DNA from 2 places in the Pseudoduganella sp. genome. Region 2 is predicted to be linked to the other one. Evidence: predicted binding sites of a transcription regulator. Region 2 holds the regulator's gene; the other holds the start of a gene.
The links. Region 2 encodes LexA, which represses DNA repair genes until DNA is damaged. Its sites were predicted from a motif close to ACTGTATNNNNATACAGT; they were not measured.
Positions count from the first base shown of each region.

Region 1: a site for LexA is predicted at 4,119-4,136, ahead of ACE3TQ_RS07740 (DNA topoisomerase IV subunit B). Genes of this name have one in related genera too.

Region 1 covers NZ_JAYSCO010000011.1:33,508-41,267, forward strand. The annotation lists gene kdpB (potassium-transporting ATPase subunit KdpB) at 1-315, opposite strand, end outside; gene kdpA (potassium-transporting ATPase subunit KdpA) at 328-2,028, opposite strand; gene ACE3TQ_RS07725 (potassium-transporting ATPase subunit F) at 2,028-2,117, opposite strand; gene ACE3TQ_RS07730 (TorF family putative porin) at 2,310-3,020, opposite strand; gene ACE3TQ_RS07735 (two-component system response regulator) at 3,217-4,032, opposite strand; gene ACE3TQ_RS07740 (DNA topoisomerase IV subunit B) at 4,160-6,160, shown strand; gene parC (DNA topoisomerase IV subunit A) at 6,294-7,760, shown strand, end outside.
Region 2 covers NZ_JAYSCO010000015.1:21,021-28,780, reverse strand. The annotation lists gene ACE3TQ_RS09640 (hypothetical protein) at 1-565, opposite strand, end outside; gene ACE3TQ_RS09635 (glutathione S-transferase family protein) at 765-1,385, opposite strand; gene lexA (transcriptional repressor LexA) at 1,385-2,077, opposite strand; gene ACE3TQ_RS09625 (hypothetical protein) at 2,207-2,677, shown strand; gene ACE3TQ_RS09620 (hypothetical protein) at 2,651-3,673, opposite strand; gene rpsF (30S ribosomal protein S6) at 3,830-4,210, shown strand; gene priB (primosomal replication protein N) at 4,230-4,523, shown strand; gene rpsR (30S ribosomal protein S18) at 4,556-4,846, shown strand; gene rplI (50S ribosomal protein L9) at 4,881-5,333, shown strand; gene ACE3TQ_RS09595 (replicative DNA helicase) at 5,430-6,821, shown strand; gene ACE3TQ_RS09590 (DUF47 domain-containing protein) at 6,888-7,514, shown strand; gene ACE3TQ_RS09585 (anion permease) at 7,533-7,760, shown strand, end outside.

The DNA.
Region 1 (7,760 bases), on a different contig from region 2:
CTTCTTGGAGGTGACGCTTTGTTTCAGGCTGCGCAGCGACGCGGCTTGCGCCTTGCTGCGTCCTTCGGCCATGGCTTCGGCGAAGTTGGCGAACAACACAGTGAACCAGAGCCAGACCGCGGTGGCCAGGATGAAGCCCGGGCTGGCCTCCCCCGCGCCGTCCAGCGCCTGGAAGTAGAGCAGCGTGGTGATGATGCTGCCGATATAGACCACGAACATGACAGGGCTGCGCAGCTGCACGCGCGGGTGCAGTTTGCGGAAAGCGTCGGCCACCGCCGGCAGCACGAGCTGCCGGTCGAACAGCTTGAAGGACATGGTGGGTACTCCTTACTTATACAGTTGCAGGTGCTCGATCACCGGGCCGAGCGCCAGCGAAGGAACGTAATTCAACACGCCCACCAGCAGCACCACAGCCACCAGCAGGAAGACGAACATCGGGCCGTGGGTCGGCATGGTGCCGGCGTTGGCCTGCAGGCGCTGCTTGCCGGCCAGCGAACCGGCGATGGCCAGCACCGGCACGATCACCGCGAAGCGGCCAAACCACATGGCGATGCCCAGCATGGTGTTGTAGAACGGCGTGTTGGCGGACAGGCCGGCGAAGGCGCTGCCGTTGTTGTTGGCGGCGGAGCTGAAGGCGTACAGGATCTCCGAGAAGCCGTGCGCGCCGGGGTTGGCCACCCCGCCCTTGCCCGCATCCAGCATGACGGCGACGGCGGTGCCCACCAGCACCAGGGTCGGCGTGACCAGGATGGCGATGGAAGTCATCTTCATTTCGTAGGACTGGATTTTCTTGCCCAGGTATTCCGGCGTACGGCCGATCATCAGGCCGGCGATGAAGACCGCCATGATGGCGAACACCAGCATGCCGTACAGGCCCGCGCCGACGCCGCCGAACACCACCTCGCCCAGCTGCATCAGCAGCATCGGCCCCATGCCGCCCAGCGGCGTGAAGGAATCGTGCATGCCGTTGACCGCACCGCACGAGGCGGCGGTGGTGACGGTGGCGAACAGGCTGGTGGCGGCGATGCCGAAGCGCGTCTCCTTGCCTTCCATATTGGCGCCATCCACGCCCATGGCCTGCAGCGCAGGGTGGGCCTGCTGCTCGGCGGCTGTGATGCCGATGGCGGCCGCCGCGAACATGATGGTCATGGCGCCCAGCAGCGCCCAGCCCTGGCGGCGGTCGCCCACCATGCGGCCGAAGGTGAAGCACAGCGCAGCCGGGATCAGGAAGATGGCAAGCATCTGCATGAAGTTCGACAGCGCGGTCGGGTTCTCGAACGGGTGCGCCGAGTTGGCGTTGAAGAAGCCGCCGCCATTCGTGCCCAGCATCTTGATCGCTTCCTGCGACGCCACCGGGCCCATGGCGATGGTCTGGGTCGCGCCCTGCAGCGTGGTCACTTCCTGGTACGGGGAGAAGTTCTGGATCACGCCCTGCCCCGCCAGCAGGATGGCCAGCACGAAGGCCAGCGGCAGCAGCACATACAGCATGATGCGCGTCAGGTCGACCCAGAAGTTGCCGATCGACTTGGCCGAACGCGCCGCGAAGCCGCGGATCAGGGCGAAGGCGACGGCGATGCCGGTGGCGGCGGACAGGAAGTTCTGGCCCGACAGGGCGACCATCTGGCTCAAATAGCTCATGGTCTGCTCGCCGGCATAGCCTTGCCAGTTGGTATTGGCCACGAAACTGATGGCGGTGTTGAACGAAGAGTCCGCGCCCACGCCCGGCAAGCCTTGCAGGTTAAGCGGAAGCCAGCCCTGCAGGCGCTGCACCCCATACACGAACAGGGTGCCCAGCAGGTTAAACACCAGCAGGGCCATGGCGTAGTGCTTCCAGCCCATGCCGCGCTGCGCCTCGTCATCCGGCACGCCGGCGATGCGGTACAGGCGCTGTTCCAGGGCGTACAGCCAGCCCAGGCCCGGGATGGCGCGGCCGTCGGCCACGCGCGCCAGGAACCCGCCCAGCGGCCAGGCGGCAGCCAGCAGGACGAGCAGGAATACCGCCAGCAGGAGGATTGATTGGGCCGTCATTACATATCCTCCGCTTTCAGCAGGGCGAGCAGCAGGTAGGCCAGCAGGCCCACCGTGGCGATAGCGCCGACCAGGTAGAAGATGTTCATGGCCGGTCCCCCAGCTTGGCGCAGCCGGCGGCCATGGCAGCCACCAGCGCGAAGAAGGCGACGATTGCGCCGATAAATACAAAGTCCATTGTGGTTCCCCGAAAGGTCTTGTTTTGCTGTGGACCAGCTTATCGAGCCGCGCCTAAAATCGGTGTAAAGACTCGGCAAGCCGGTGTAAACAAGATGTAAAAATCAGAAGGTGCGGCTGGCGGTGAGCTGCAGCGCGGACTTGCCCAGGAACTTGCCGTTGGCCGGCGAGGCATAGGCGGACTTGCGGGCACTGGTGCCGACGGCCGCCAGCTGCACGCTGGCATAGCCAAAGTCGCGCGTGACGCCGAGCTTCCAGTCGGTGTAGTCCGCATCGCCGTGCCGGCGCACGCGCTGGCGGCCGGCGTGCAGGTTGATGGTGGTGCCCTGGCCGGCTTCCAGGTTGGTCGACAGGTCCAGGTAGCCGGAGTTTTTGCTGTCCACGAAGCCGAACAGGTTGGTCACGGCGTGCGAGTACTTCAGGGTGGCCGGGCCGACGCCGAGCTGGCCGTAGATTTCCGTGGTATCGGGATTGGCCTGGCCGGGGATGCGGCCCTTGTAGATATAGGTCAGGACGCCCACGTCATAGCTGGCCGATGCGCCCAGCTGGCCGCGCTTGCCGCCGTATAGGTCCAGCTCCACGCGGCCGGCGCCGCCGGCATCGCGCGTCCAGCTGATGGTCGAAGCCCAGGCGCCCGCGTACAAGCCGCTGCCCGCGTCAACCACATCCGCCCCGCCCTGCAACGCCGGCTGCAGACGGGTTTGCGAGATGCCGCGATAGCGGTAATCGCTGGTCAGCGCGGTATTGAACGACAGGTCCGCCGCAAAAGCAGGCGCCGCCAGCATTGCGGCAGCGAGGAAAAACACGTTCTTCATAAATCCACTTTCGTCAAAAAAGAAGGTAACGAAAGCGTATCGACCAACGCGTAAAAACGGTCTAAAGACTCCAGCACCGCCCATCAACGCCGCATAAAAATGTCCACCTTGGGGCGGTACGGCGATCCGGCAGGAAGAAAAGCGGACATTTCTTCAGGAAATGTCCACTTTTCTTCCTGACCCCATGGTGGACATTTCAGAGGCGCATGAATTTGCGGAGGACGGATTGCACCTGGTGCTGGGCCAGGGGCTTGTCCAGCATGCCGGCGGCGCCGGCGGCGCGGGCGCGGGTGCTGTCGTAGTCGTGGGCGGATTGGGCGAGGAAGACTACTTCGGGCTGCCCTGCTTCGCTGCGCAATTGGGCGCATAGCAGGTAGTGGTCGATGATGGGGGCGGCGAAATCGAGCAGTACGACGGCGACTTGCTGCTGCCGGCATAGCGCGAGCGCGGCGACGCCGTCCACCGCCCACAGCACGGGCGTGCCGAACTGCTTCAGGCTCCGGCCCAGTTGTTCGCTGAAGTGGGCGTTGGCGTCGACGCACAGCACGGCGCCTTCGCGGCGCGGCTTACGCATCCTTTCGTACACGGCGGGCTCGGTCAGGTCGAGGTCGAGCCGTTCGCGGCGCCGGCGTTCGGGCACCAGCGGCTGGCCGGCGGCGGACAGGCCGGCCAGCACTTCGGCGCGGCGCGCCATCAGGCGGGCCAGTTCGGCGTACAGGGCGTTCCATTGCACCGGCAGCGGCAGGTTGGGATAGGGCAGCACCACGCCCGTGGCGCCCAGCACCAGGGCGGGCCGGATGTCGCCTGCGGCCAACGATGCGATGGCGGCCAGCGCTTTCAGTTCGGTGCCGTTGGCGAGGTAGATGTCGGGGTCCTGCAGGCTGTCGGCGGACAGGCACAGGTAGCTCGGTCCGTCGGCCGGCGCCCGCGCCAACCCCTGCGCAAGGGCGCGTTCGGCGTCCGTCGGGAAGCCGACCAGCCTGACAGCGAACGGGTGCCGATCTGTGGTCATAAACCCATTTTACCGCCGCGATTCCCTTGCGCCACCGGCCGTTGCGGATAGAATGCGCAGGCAAGAGCCCCGTCAAGACGGAAAATACTGTATATAATCACAGCACTTTGCACTACCAAGAACATGTATGGCCACTAAAAAACCAGTTTCCGACTACAGCGAATCATCCATCCGCGTCCTGAAAGGACTGGAACCCGTTAAGCAGCGCCCGGGTATGTATACCCGTACCGAGAACCCGCTGCACATCATCCAGGAGGTGATCGACAATGCCTCCGATGAAGCACTGGGCGGCCATTGCAAGAACATTATCGTGACGCAGAATGCCGACGGTTCCATCACCGTCGAGGATGACGGCCGCGGCATCCCGGTCGGCCTGCACCCGGAAGAGAACGTGCCGACGGTGGAAATCGTCTTCACCCGCCTGCACGCGGGCGGCAAGTTCGACAAGGGTTCGGGCGGCGCCTATGCCTTCTCGGGCGGCCTGCACGGCGTCGGCGTGTCCGTCACCAATGCGCTGTCCAAGCGGTTGGAGATCTCGGTGTGGCGTAAAGACGACGCCGGCAACGGTTTCCACCAGATCGCGTTCGAGCACGGCGACCTGGTCGAGCCTTTGAGCTCCATGCCGGCGCCGAAGGACGGCAAAAAGTCCGGTACCCGCGTCACCGCCTGGCCGGATGCGAAGTATTTCGATTCGCCGCTGATCTCGCAGGTCGAGCTGCAACGCCTGCTGCGCTCCAAGGCGGTGCTGCTGCCGGGCGTGTCCGTCACGCTGAAAAACGCCAAGACCGGCGATGAGCAGACCTGGATGTATAAGGATGGCCTGCGCGGCTACCTGAACGAGCAGCTGGCCCAGACCACGTCGGGCGGCGAAACCCTGATTCCGCTGTTCGAGGGCGAGCAGTTCGCTACCCCGGACGCGGAGGGCTTTGCCGAGGGCGAAGGCGCGTCGTGGGTGGTGGCGTGGACCGAGGAAGGCGCCGTGGTGCGCGAGTCCTACGTGAACCTGATCCCGACCCCGAACGGCGGTACCCACGAATCGGGCCTGCGTGAAGGCCTGTTCGGCGCGATGAAGAACTTCGTCGAGCTGCATTCGCTGCTGCCGAAGGGCGTGAAGCTGCTGCCGGAAGACGTGTTTGCGCGCGCTTCCTTCGTGCTGTCGGCCAAGGTGCTGGACCCGCAGTTCCAGGGCCAGATCAAGGAGCGCCTGAATTCGCGCGACGCGGTGCGCCTGGTGTCGACTTTCTCCAAGCCGGCGCTGGAGCTGTGGCTGAACCAGCACATCGACTACGGCAAGAAGCTGGCGGAGCTGGTGATCAAGCAGGCGCAATCGCGCCTGCGCTCGGCGCAGAAGGTCGAGAAGAAGAAGTCTTCCGGCGTGGCGGTATTGCCGGGCAAGCTGACCGATTGCGAGTCGGACGATACGGCGCGCACTGAGATCTTCCTGGTCGAGGGTGACTCGGCGGGCGGTTCGGCCAAGATGGGCCGCGACAAGGAGTTCCAGGCCATCCTGCCGCTGCGCGGCAAGGTGCTGAACTCGTGGGAGACCGATCGCGACCGCCTGTATGCGAACAATGAGATCCACGATATCGCGGTGGCGATCGGGGTTGATCCGCACAACTATGGCGATACGCCGGACCTGTCCGGCCTGCGCTACGGCAAAATCTGCATCCTGTCCGATGCGGACGTGGACGGCTCGCACATCCAGGTGCTGCTGCTTACCCTGTTCTTCCGCCATTTCCCGGCGCTGATCGACCGTGGCCATATCTGCGTGGCGCGTCCGCCGCTGTACCGCGTGGATGCGCCGGCGCGCGGCAAGAAGCCGATCCAGAAGCTGTATGCGCTGGACGACGGTGAGCTGGTGGCAATCGAGGACAAGCTGCGCAAGGATGGTTTGAAGGAAGGTTCGTGGACCATTTCCCGCTTCAAGGGCCTGGGTGAGATGAATGCGGAGCAGCTGTGGGAAACCACCATGAATCCGGATACACGCCGCCTGCTGCCTGTGTCGCTGGGCGATTTCGACCATAGCTATTCGTCCTCGCGCTTCAATATGCTGATGGGCAAGGGCGAGGCTGCGGCGCGCCGTGCCTGGATCGAGGAGCACGGTAACGAAGTGGAAGCTGATATTTAAACCCGGTAAACCTGTGTCTGACCCAAGGGTCAGACACATCCTCCGCGACAGCCGCGTGACGTGGGTCAGACGGGGACGCCTAGTCCCTTGGGTCTGACCCAGGTTTACCGGGTCTAAGGAAAAGACAACAAATATGACTCAAGCAAATCTCTTTGACGACCCAACCCCAGAGATGCCGCCCAGCGGTGGCGGCAGCGATGACGGCGGCGAAACCCTGACCCTGTCCACCTTCGCCGAGCGCGCCTACCTGGACTACGCCATTTCCGTGGTCAAGGGCCGCGCCCTGCCGGACGTGTGCGACGGCCAGAAGCCGGTGCAGCGCCGCATCCTGTATTCGATGAATGAACTGGGCCTGGGCCCGACCGCCAAGCCGCGCAAGTCCGCCACCGTGGTGGGCGATGTGCTGGGTAAGCTGCACCCGCACGGCGACCAGTCGGTGTACGACGCGCTGGTGCGCATGGCGCAGGACTTCTCGCTGCGCTATCCGCTGATCGACGGCCAGGGTAACTTCGGTTCGCGCGACGGCGACGGCGCTGCGGCGATGCGCTACACCGAAGCCCGCCTGACCCCGATCTCGCGCCTGCTGCTGGACGAAATCGACCAGGGCACCGTGGACTTCATCCCGAACTACGACGGTTCGTACGAGGAACCTGCCCTGCTGCCGGCGCGCCTGCCGATGGTGCTGCTGAACGGCGCCTCCGGTATCGCGGTGGGCCTGGCGACGGAAATCCCTTCGCACAACCTGGGCGAGGTGGCGAAAGCCGCCGTGGCCATGATCCGCAACCCGAAGATCTCGCATGCGGAACTGATGGAGCTGATCCCCGGCCCGGACTTCCCGGGCGGCGGCCAGCTGATCACCCCGCGCGCGCAGATCGACGATATGTACGCCTCGGGCCGCGGCTCGATGAAGGTGCGGGCGCGCTGGAAGATCGAGGAACTGGCGCGCGGCCAGTGGCAGGCGGTGGTGTACGAGCTGCCGCCGGGCACTTCGGCGCAAAAGGTGCTGGAGGAAATCGAGGAACTGACCAACCCGAAGGTCAAGCTGGGCAAGAAGGCGCTGTCGCCGGAACAGGTGGCGCTGAAAGGCTTGATCCTGGGCCAGCTGGACAAGGTGCGCGACGAAGCCGGCCGCGATGCGCCGGTGCGACTGGTGTTCGAGCCTAAGTCGAAGAACCAGAACCAGACTGAGTTCATGCACATGCTGCTGGCGCACACTTCGCTGGAGACTTCGGCGCCGATGAACCTGGTGATGATCGGCGGCGACGGCCGTCCGCGCCAGAAGGGTATCGGCGACATCCTGGCCGAGTGGATCGAGTTCCGCTTCGCCACCGTGACCCGCCGCACCCAGTTCCGCCTGAACAAGGTCGATGAGCGCATCCATATCCTGGAAGGCCGCCAGATCGTCCTGCTGAATATCGACGAAGTGATCGCCATCATCCGCAATTCGGACGAGCCGAAGGCGGCGCTGATCGAGCGCTTCAAGCTGTCGGACCGCCAGGCGGAAGACATCCTGGAAATTCGCCTGCGCCAGCTGGCGCGCCTGGAAGCGATCAAGATCGAACAGGAACTGTCCGAGCTGCGCAAGGAGCGCGAGGGCCTG
Region 2 (7,760 bases):
ACAGGGCGTTGTTGACCAGCTCGCGGCGCGACTCCGCGATGAAGACGCCGGGCTTGCCGCCGCTGCGCCATGGCGTGTTGGCCTTCCAGCCGGCGGGCAGGTCGAAGGCGACTTCGGTCTGGCCGTGCATCGCCACGCCGGGCACGATGAACAGCGGGTAGCCAACCGCCATCAGGCCTTCGTCGGTGTGGTAAGACACTTCTTCATTCCCGCCCGGCCACTGGTATTTGTCGTGCTCCAGGCGGATGTCGTAGGACAGGCGCAGGCGGCGGTCGCCATCGACCTCATATTCGCCTTCGCCTTTGTCATGCAGCTGGACGGCGTTGCCGGCCATATCGCGCACGGCCAGCTTTTCGATCAGGTCGGCCTGGCCGTTCTTCAACTGCGGAATCGGCATGACGTTGAACAGCACGAGCTCGCGGCCCTCGACCCAGACGTCGGCTTCGACGTGGGCGCGCCGCGCATCCTTGTCGATGCTGAGGCGGTAGTGGTTGGCCTGCTGGTCGAAAGCGGACGCGGACTGCGCTGCCAGCAGCGCCGCGGCGATGCATAAAGGTTTGAACATCTGGTCTCCCCGTGGGTGTTATCGGTATGTTGTGTAACTTTATGTTGCAAGCAGCCATGCGGGGAACATGCCTGCGACGAAATGCAGGAATCGCGGAACAGGCTGCGGGTTTAGCGTAGCGCTTTTTCCACAGCGGTTTTCGGGGCCGTGCGCGCCGCAGGCGATGGCGACGGGCTGCAAAAAGCCAGGGGCGGGAGGGTTAAAACGGCACCACGCCGGGCATGTCGTAAGGATGGCGCCAGCCCGGCAAGCTGCGGATGCGCTCGAGCCATGCCGCCACGTGCGGCGGGTAGCTGACGCTGGCCTGTTCCGGCCAGAACATGTAGCCGCATAGCGCGAAGTCGGCCACGCTGGGCGCATCGCCCAGCAGGAAGGCGCGGCCGTCGGCCAGCTCGTCATCGAGGCGGGCGATGTCGGCCGTGAAGCGGGCGCGCATCCATTCCAGCACGCCGGGCGGGTAGCCTTGCGGGTCGAAGCGCTGGCCGAAGCGCAGGTGGGGCAGGGAGGTGCCGATGCGGTTGGCTTCCCAGAACAGCCATTCGCGGCTGCGCGCCAGGCGCTGCGGCGTTTCCGCGCCAAAGGCTTGCGTGTGCTGCGCCAGGTGCAGGAGGATGGCGTTCGATTGGACGTAGGGCTGGCCGTCATGCACCAGCAGGGGCACTTCGCCATAGCGGGCGAGGCTGCGGAAGGGTTCCGGGCGCGCGGCGCGCTCGAGGCGTAAATCGATCTCCTGGTAGTCGTACGGCAGCGCTGCCACTTCGAGCATCAGCCGCACCTTGTAGGTGTGGCCGGATTCGGCGCTGCCGTACAGCGTCAGCATCAGTGCCAGGTCCGCATCAGGCCGACGGCCAGGCCTTCCAGGGCGAAGTCGTCTTCCGGGGTGACGGTGATGACCTTGAAGTCGGGGTTTTCCGGCAGCAGTTCGATGGTGCTGCCGGTCTTGCGGTAGGTCTTCACGGTGACGTCGTTGCCGATGCGGGCGACCACGACCTGGCCGTTGCGGGCGGTATCGGTCTTTTTCACGGCCAGCAGGTCGCCGTCCATGATGCCGATGTCGCGCATCGATTCGCCGCGCACTTTCAGCAGGAAGTCCGGTTTGGCGGAGAACAGGTTGGGGTCGACGCTGTAGGTGGTTTCCAGGTTTTCCTGGGCCAGGATGGGCGAACCGGCGGCGACGCGGCCAATCAGGGGCAGGCTGACCAGCATGCCGGCGGGGACCGCCGGCATGTCGTCGAATTCGACCTTGGCGCGCGGGGCCGGCGCGCTGGCGGCGCCGGTGCCGGTGGCGGTGCCGCCGAAATTGCCGGTCAGGCGGATACCGCGCGAGGTGCCGGCGGTGATTTCAATCGCGCCCTTGCGCTGCAGCGCTTTCAGGTGCTCCTCGGCCGCATTGGCCGATTTGAAGCCCAGCTCTGCCGCAATCTCGGCGCGGGTCGGCGGGAAGCCGGTGTTTTCGATCGCATCCTTGATCAGGTTGAGGATTTCTTCTTGGCGTGCTGTGAGCTTGATCATGGCGCTATGGTGAACTGTGAATATAGACAGTCTGTATTTTTGTACAGTATGAAACGAATTGCAAGCAATTTGTTGCACACGCAGAAAAATTTCGGCTTAATGTCGATTCGACAACCAATGGAGGGCGGGATGGGACGGTGTGCTTTCTTGCTGGCGGCGGGGATCTGTTTGTTCGGCGCCTTGATCCATTTTGTGGCGCCATTGCTGGGGCCTGACTGGTATGCCTTCCTGCAGGCGCCGCCCAAAGTCGTGGCGTCGGCCCAGGCCGGCGGCTTGCTGGCGCCGGCGGGCGCGCTGGTGATCGGCTTGCTGATGCTGGTCTGTGCGCTGTACGGGCTGGCCGGTGCCGGCTACCTGCGCTGGCTGCCGTTCGCGCAGATGGTGCAGGGGACGGTGGCGGCGGTGTGCCTGCTGCGCGGCTTGCTGGTGTTGCCTTATTTGTACAAATTCCCGGATCGCTTGCTGGCGTTTGATGTGGTGGCGTCGGTGGTCTGGTTCGCGGCCGGGCTTGGGTTCCTGGTGGGCATTTTGCGCTCGGCCCGGCACCCGGGGCTGGCCGATGCGGCAGGGGCATCAGACGCGCAGGCCCGCGGCGCGTAAGGCTTCGGCGGCCGATTCCGCGTCGAGCAAAGCGATTGCCAGGCGCTCGAGCTGGGCGGCGTTGGCGCGATCAATGGCGCGCAGCACGTTCTTGCCGGGCGGGCCGAATTTCACTTCCAGCTGAAGTTTGAGGGTCTGCGCCTGGCCTTTTGCCAATCCTATGGCTTCGCCCTTGGCTTTGCCCATCGCTTCACCTTTCGGGAAGCCATGCTTCATGCCTTGCTCGATGCCTTGCTCGATACCTTGTTTGATACCTTGCTGGATGAAGTGTTCGGCAATTGCGTAGTTGAGGCTGTTTTTATCCCACTTCTTGTGGTCTTCAAGAAAGTTATCGACGTCCATGGTGAATCTCCTTTGCCAGGCGGGCGGTAGCGGCAACAACCAGTCTAAGACCTCCTGTATCTCGGTAAGTTCCTTTAATTTTCCCCGCAAGGCATACAGGGGAAGCATCAATTGGAGCTTGTCGGCGCAGCGCCGGCCTGGGTTGCGGCGGGTCGCCAGGGCAATCAGGTGTGCGGCGATGGCGATCGATACCGGATCGAACGTGCGGCGCAAATCGCTGAGCGCGGCGCGATAGTCGAGCAACTTCGCAATCTGGAACTGGAACGCCATGCCGCAATGGTCGTCGCTCGAGTAGGGCCGCCAGCCCGGGCTGGGGTCGCCCAGGATGGCGAGGCTGATGACCGGCATGCCGAAGCGGTCGACCAGGCGCGCATGGTATTGCGCCACGCGCGCGGGGAATCGTGCCTGCCGGGAGCATTGGATTTCACAATGCAGGCATGCCTGGCTGCCGTCGCGCAGCGTCACAATGGCCACGAAGTCGGGCTCGCGTTCGCCGCTGTGGCTGTCGGCGCTCCGGGGCAGCAGGCACTTGTCTGGAAGGTAATATTGTTCGCCCCAGTCGATCAGGGCGTGGAGCGCCGGGAACAGGCGCGCCAGCACCGTGGGCAGGTGGCGCTGCAGAAGCAGTTTCCAGGCGCGGTCGGGGTGGTCCATGGCTTAGCATGCCAGCGGCGGCGGCGCGGCGGTTTGCGCGGCGTCAGTAAAGCTTGAGCTGGCCGGCAAAACCTGCTATATTTGCGGGCTTACCTCTTCCCACACCCGTCTTGACGCCGGGGTGGGCTATATTCACAGTCCTTAAGGGAGTTATTAATGCGTCACTACGAAATCGTATTTATCGTCCACCCGGACCAAAGCGAGCAAGTGCCCGCGATGATCGAACGTTACAAAGCCAGCGTGACCTCGCGCGGCGGTAACGTGCACCGCGTAGAAGATTGGGGCCGCCGTCAAATGGCTTACTCGATCCAGAAACTGGCCAAGGCACACTACATCTGCATGAACATCGAGTGCGACAACGAGACCCTGGTCGAACTGGAAACCGCATTCAAATTCAATGATGCCGTGCTGCGTCACCTGACCGTCAAGATGAAGAAAGCGGAAACCGCTCCTTCCCCGATGATGAAGTCGGTTCAGCGTGAAGACGCGGCCAAGAGCCATCGCGCCGAAGCCCCAGCAGCTCCTGCAGCGGCCTGATTCCTGAACAGGAGACGGTCTGTACAACCAGCTCCGGGTTACCGCCCTGATCGCCGAACGGGATGAAATACGTTACACCCCGGCCGGCCTGCCGATTGTGAATGCAAGCTTGCAGCACAGTTCGCAGCAGACAGAGGCAGGTATCGCCCGATTGACCGAGTTTGAAATCCCTGCCGTTGCGGCAGGCGAGCTTTCAAGACGATTCAGTCAGGCGCGCCTCGGCGGTTTGTACGAATTCACCGGTTTCCTGGCCAAGAAGAACCGCAATAGCAGAACCCTGGTGTTTCACATCATTGATTTTCGTGCTGTCTAAACAGCGCACTTTTTTAGATACAGGAGCCAAAAATGGCATTCGGTAAAAAGTTCGACAAAAACAAGCTCAAGCTGAAAGAAAAGCGCAAGCAACAAAACCCTCTGTTCAAGCGCAAGAAGTTCTGCCGCTTCACCGCCGCTGGCGTTGAGCAAGTGGACTACAAAGACGTAGATACCCTGAAAGATTTCATCCAGGAAAACGGCAAGATCATGCCAGCACGCCTGACCGGCACCAAGGCGCACTACCAGCGCCAAGTTGACACCGCGATCAAGCGCGCCCGCTACCTGGCCCTGCTGCCATACACCGATCTGCACCACGCTTAATTAGCGGCTCAGATCTAAGTACCTGGAGAAAACTATGCAAATCATCCTGCTGGAAAAAGTTATCAACGTCGGCAACCTGGGCGACGTGGTGAAAGTGAAAGACGGCTACGCCCGTAACTTCCTGATCCCTCAGAAACTGGCACGCCGCGCTACCGCTGCTGCCGTGGCTGAATTCGAAGCCAAGCGCGCCGAACTGGAAAAAGCTGCTGCCGCCAAGCTGGCCGCTGCCCAAGCCCAAGGCGAAAAGCTGAACGGCATGACCGTGACCGTATCGCAGAAAGCCGGCGTTGACGGCCGCCTGTTCGGTTCCGTGACCAACTTCGACATCGCTGAAGCCCTGACCAAAGCCGGCTTCGCAGTGGAAAAAGCTGCTGTGCGCCTGCCAACCGGTCCGCTGAAGACCGTGGGCGAGTTCCCAGTGGCCGTGTCCCTGCACACCGACGTGGTGGCTGAAGTGACCGTGGCTGTGGTTGGCGAAGCTGCTTAATCAGCGTCGTAAATACAGCAAAAAAGCCGGGTTCTCCCGGCTTTTTTTATTTCCAGGGATTATTCCGACCCTGCCGAAGCAGGTATAATGCGCGCCATGAACGCCGCACCCCAGTCCGACCCACAAGTCGATTCCCTCCGCATCCCGCCGCACTCGATCGAGGCAGAGCAATCTGTTATCGGTGGTTTGTTGCGCGATAACGCGGCGTGGGACCGTATTGCGGACTTCATGCGGGCGGAGGACTTTTACCGCTACGACCACCGCATCATCTTCGAGCAGATGATCCGCCTGATTAACTCGGGCAAGCCGGCCGACGTGGTGACCGTGTCGGAGGCGCTGAACATGCTGGGCAAGGCGGAAGAGGTGGGCGGCATGGCCTACCTGAACGCCATGGCGCAGAACACGCCCTCGGCCGCGAATATCCGCCGTTACGCGGAAATCGTGCGCGACCGCGGCGTGCTGCGCAAGCTGATCACCGTGGCCGACGAGGTGTCGGGCAACGCCTTCAACCCGCAGGGCAAGGAAGTCAAGCAGATCCTGGACGAGGCCGAGGCGAAGATCTTCGCCATCGCCGAAGCCGGCGCCCGTGGCGCGGCGGGCTGGCTGCCGGTGCAGCCGCTGCTGACCCAGGTGGTGGAGCGCATCGACGAGCTGTATTCGCGCGATTCGAGCTCCGAAATCACCGGCGTGCCGACCGGCTGGACCGACCTGGACAAGATGACCTCCGGCCTGCAGCCGGGCGATATGGTGGTGGTGGCCGGCCGTCCATCGATGGGCAAGACCGCCTTCTCCATGAATATCGCGGAGAACGTGGCGGTGGAAGCCGGCCTGCCGGTGGCCGTGTTCTCGATGGAGATGGGCGGCGTGCAGCTGGCCATGCGTATGCTCGGTTCGGTCGGCCTGCTGGACCAGCACCGCCTGCGGACCGGTAAACTGATCGACGAGGATTGGCCGCGCCTGACGCACGCCATCCAGAAAATGAACGATGCCCAGGTCTATATCGACGAGACCCCGGCCCTGAACCCGATCGAGATGCGCGCCCGCGCGCGCCGCCTGGCGCGCCAGTGCGGCAAGCTGGGCCTGATCGTGGTCGACTACCTGCAGCTGATGCAGGGCAGCCAGCCGGGCGACAACCGCTCGGCCGAAATTTCCGAGATTTCGCGCTCGCTCAAGGGCCTGGCCAAAGAGCTGCATTGCCCTGTCATTGCCCTGTCCCAGCTGAACCGCTCGCTGGAACAACGCCCCAACAAACGTCCCGTCATGTCCGACCTGCGCGAATCCGGCGCTATCGAGCAGGACGCGGACGTGATCATTTTCCTGTATCGCGACGAAGTCTATAACCCCGACTCGCCGGATAAAGGCACCGCCGAGATCATTATCGGCAAGCAGCGTAACGGTCCAATCGGCGCGGTGCGCCTGACCTGGATCGGTGCGTATACCAAGTTTGGCAATTACACCGGTAACCTGTCGATCTACCAAGGCGACTGATTACCAGGCTGGCCACGCTGGGTGGCCTTGCTGCAGTATCTACGAATCAACCAACGGAGAACAAAAATGTTTGGACGCTTGATGCCCACCGAGGGCAAATTCTTTGACATGTTTAACCAGCACGCCGAACTGTGCGTGAAGGGCGCCAAAGAAATGCTGGGCCTGATGACCAACTTCGACGACCTGGAAAACCGCGTGCACGCGATCGAAAGCATCGAGAAGGAAGCCGACAAGATCACCTACACCGCCGTCGACCTGCTGCACAAGACTTTCATCACTCCGCTGGACCGCGACGACATCCACAAGCTGATCACCAAGATGGACGACATCCTGGACCTGATGGAAGACGCAGCCCAGACCGTGTCGCTGTACGACCTGCACTCCGTGACCCCGGAAGCCAAGCGCCTGGCTGAACTGGTACTGGCCTGCTGCGAGAAGGTGAAAGCCGCCGTGGCCATGCTGTCGAACATGGACAACGCCTCCGCCATCGTCGGCATCTGCGAAGAGATCGACCGCCTGGAATCGGACGCCGACCACGTGATGCGCGCCGCCATGTCCAAGCTGTTCCGCGACGAGCCGGACGTGCGCAACCTGATCAAGATGAAAGCTATCTACGAAATCCTGGAAACTGTCACCGACCGCTGCGAAGATGTTGCCAACATCATCGAAGGCATCATCGTCGAAAACGCATAACTAAAAAAAGACAATTTCATGAGCCATATCGAAATTAGCTTCTGGGCGCTGTTCGCACTGGTCGGCCTCGCCCTGATCTTCGACTTCATGAACGGCTTCCACGATGCCGCGAATGCGATCGCCACGGTGGTTTCCACCGGCGTGCTGAAACCGCAGACCGCAGTGGCGATGGCCGCCTTCTTCAACTTCATCGCGATTTTCGTGGTCGGCCTGAAGGTGGCAACCACCATCGGCAAAGGCACCATC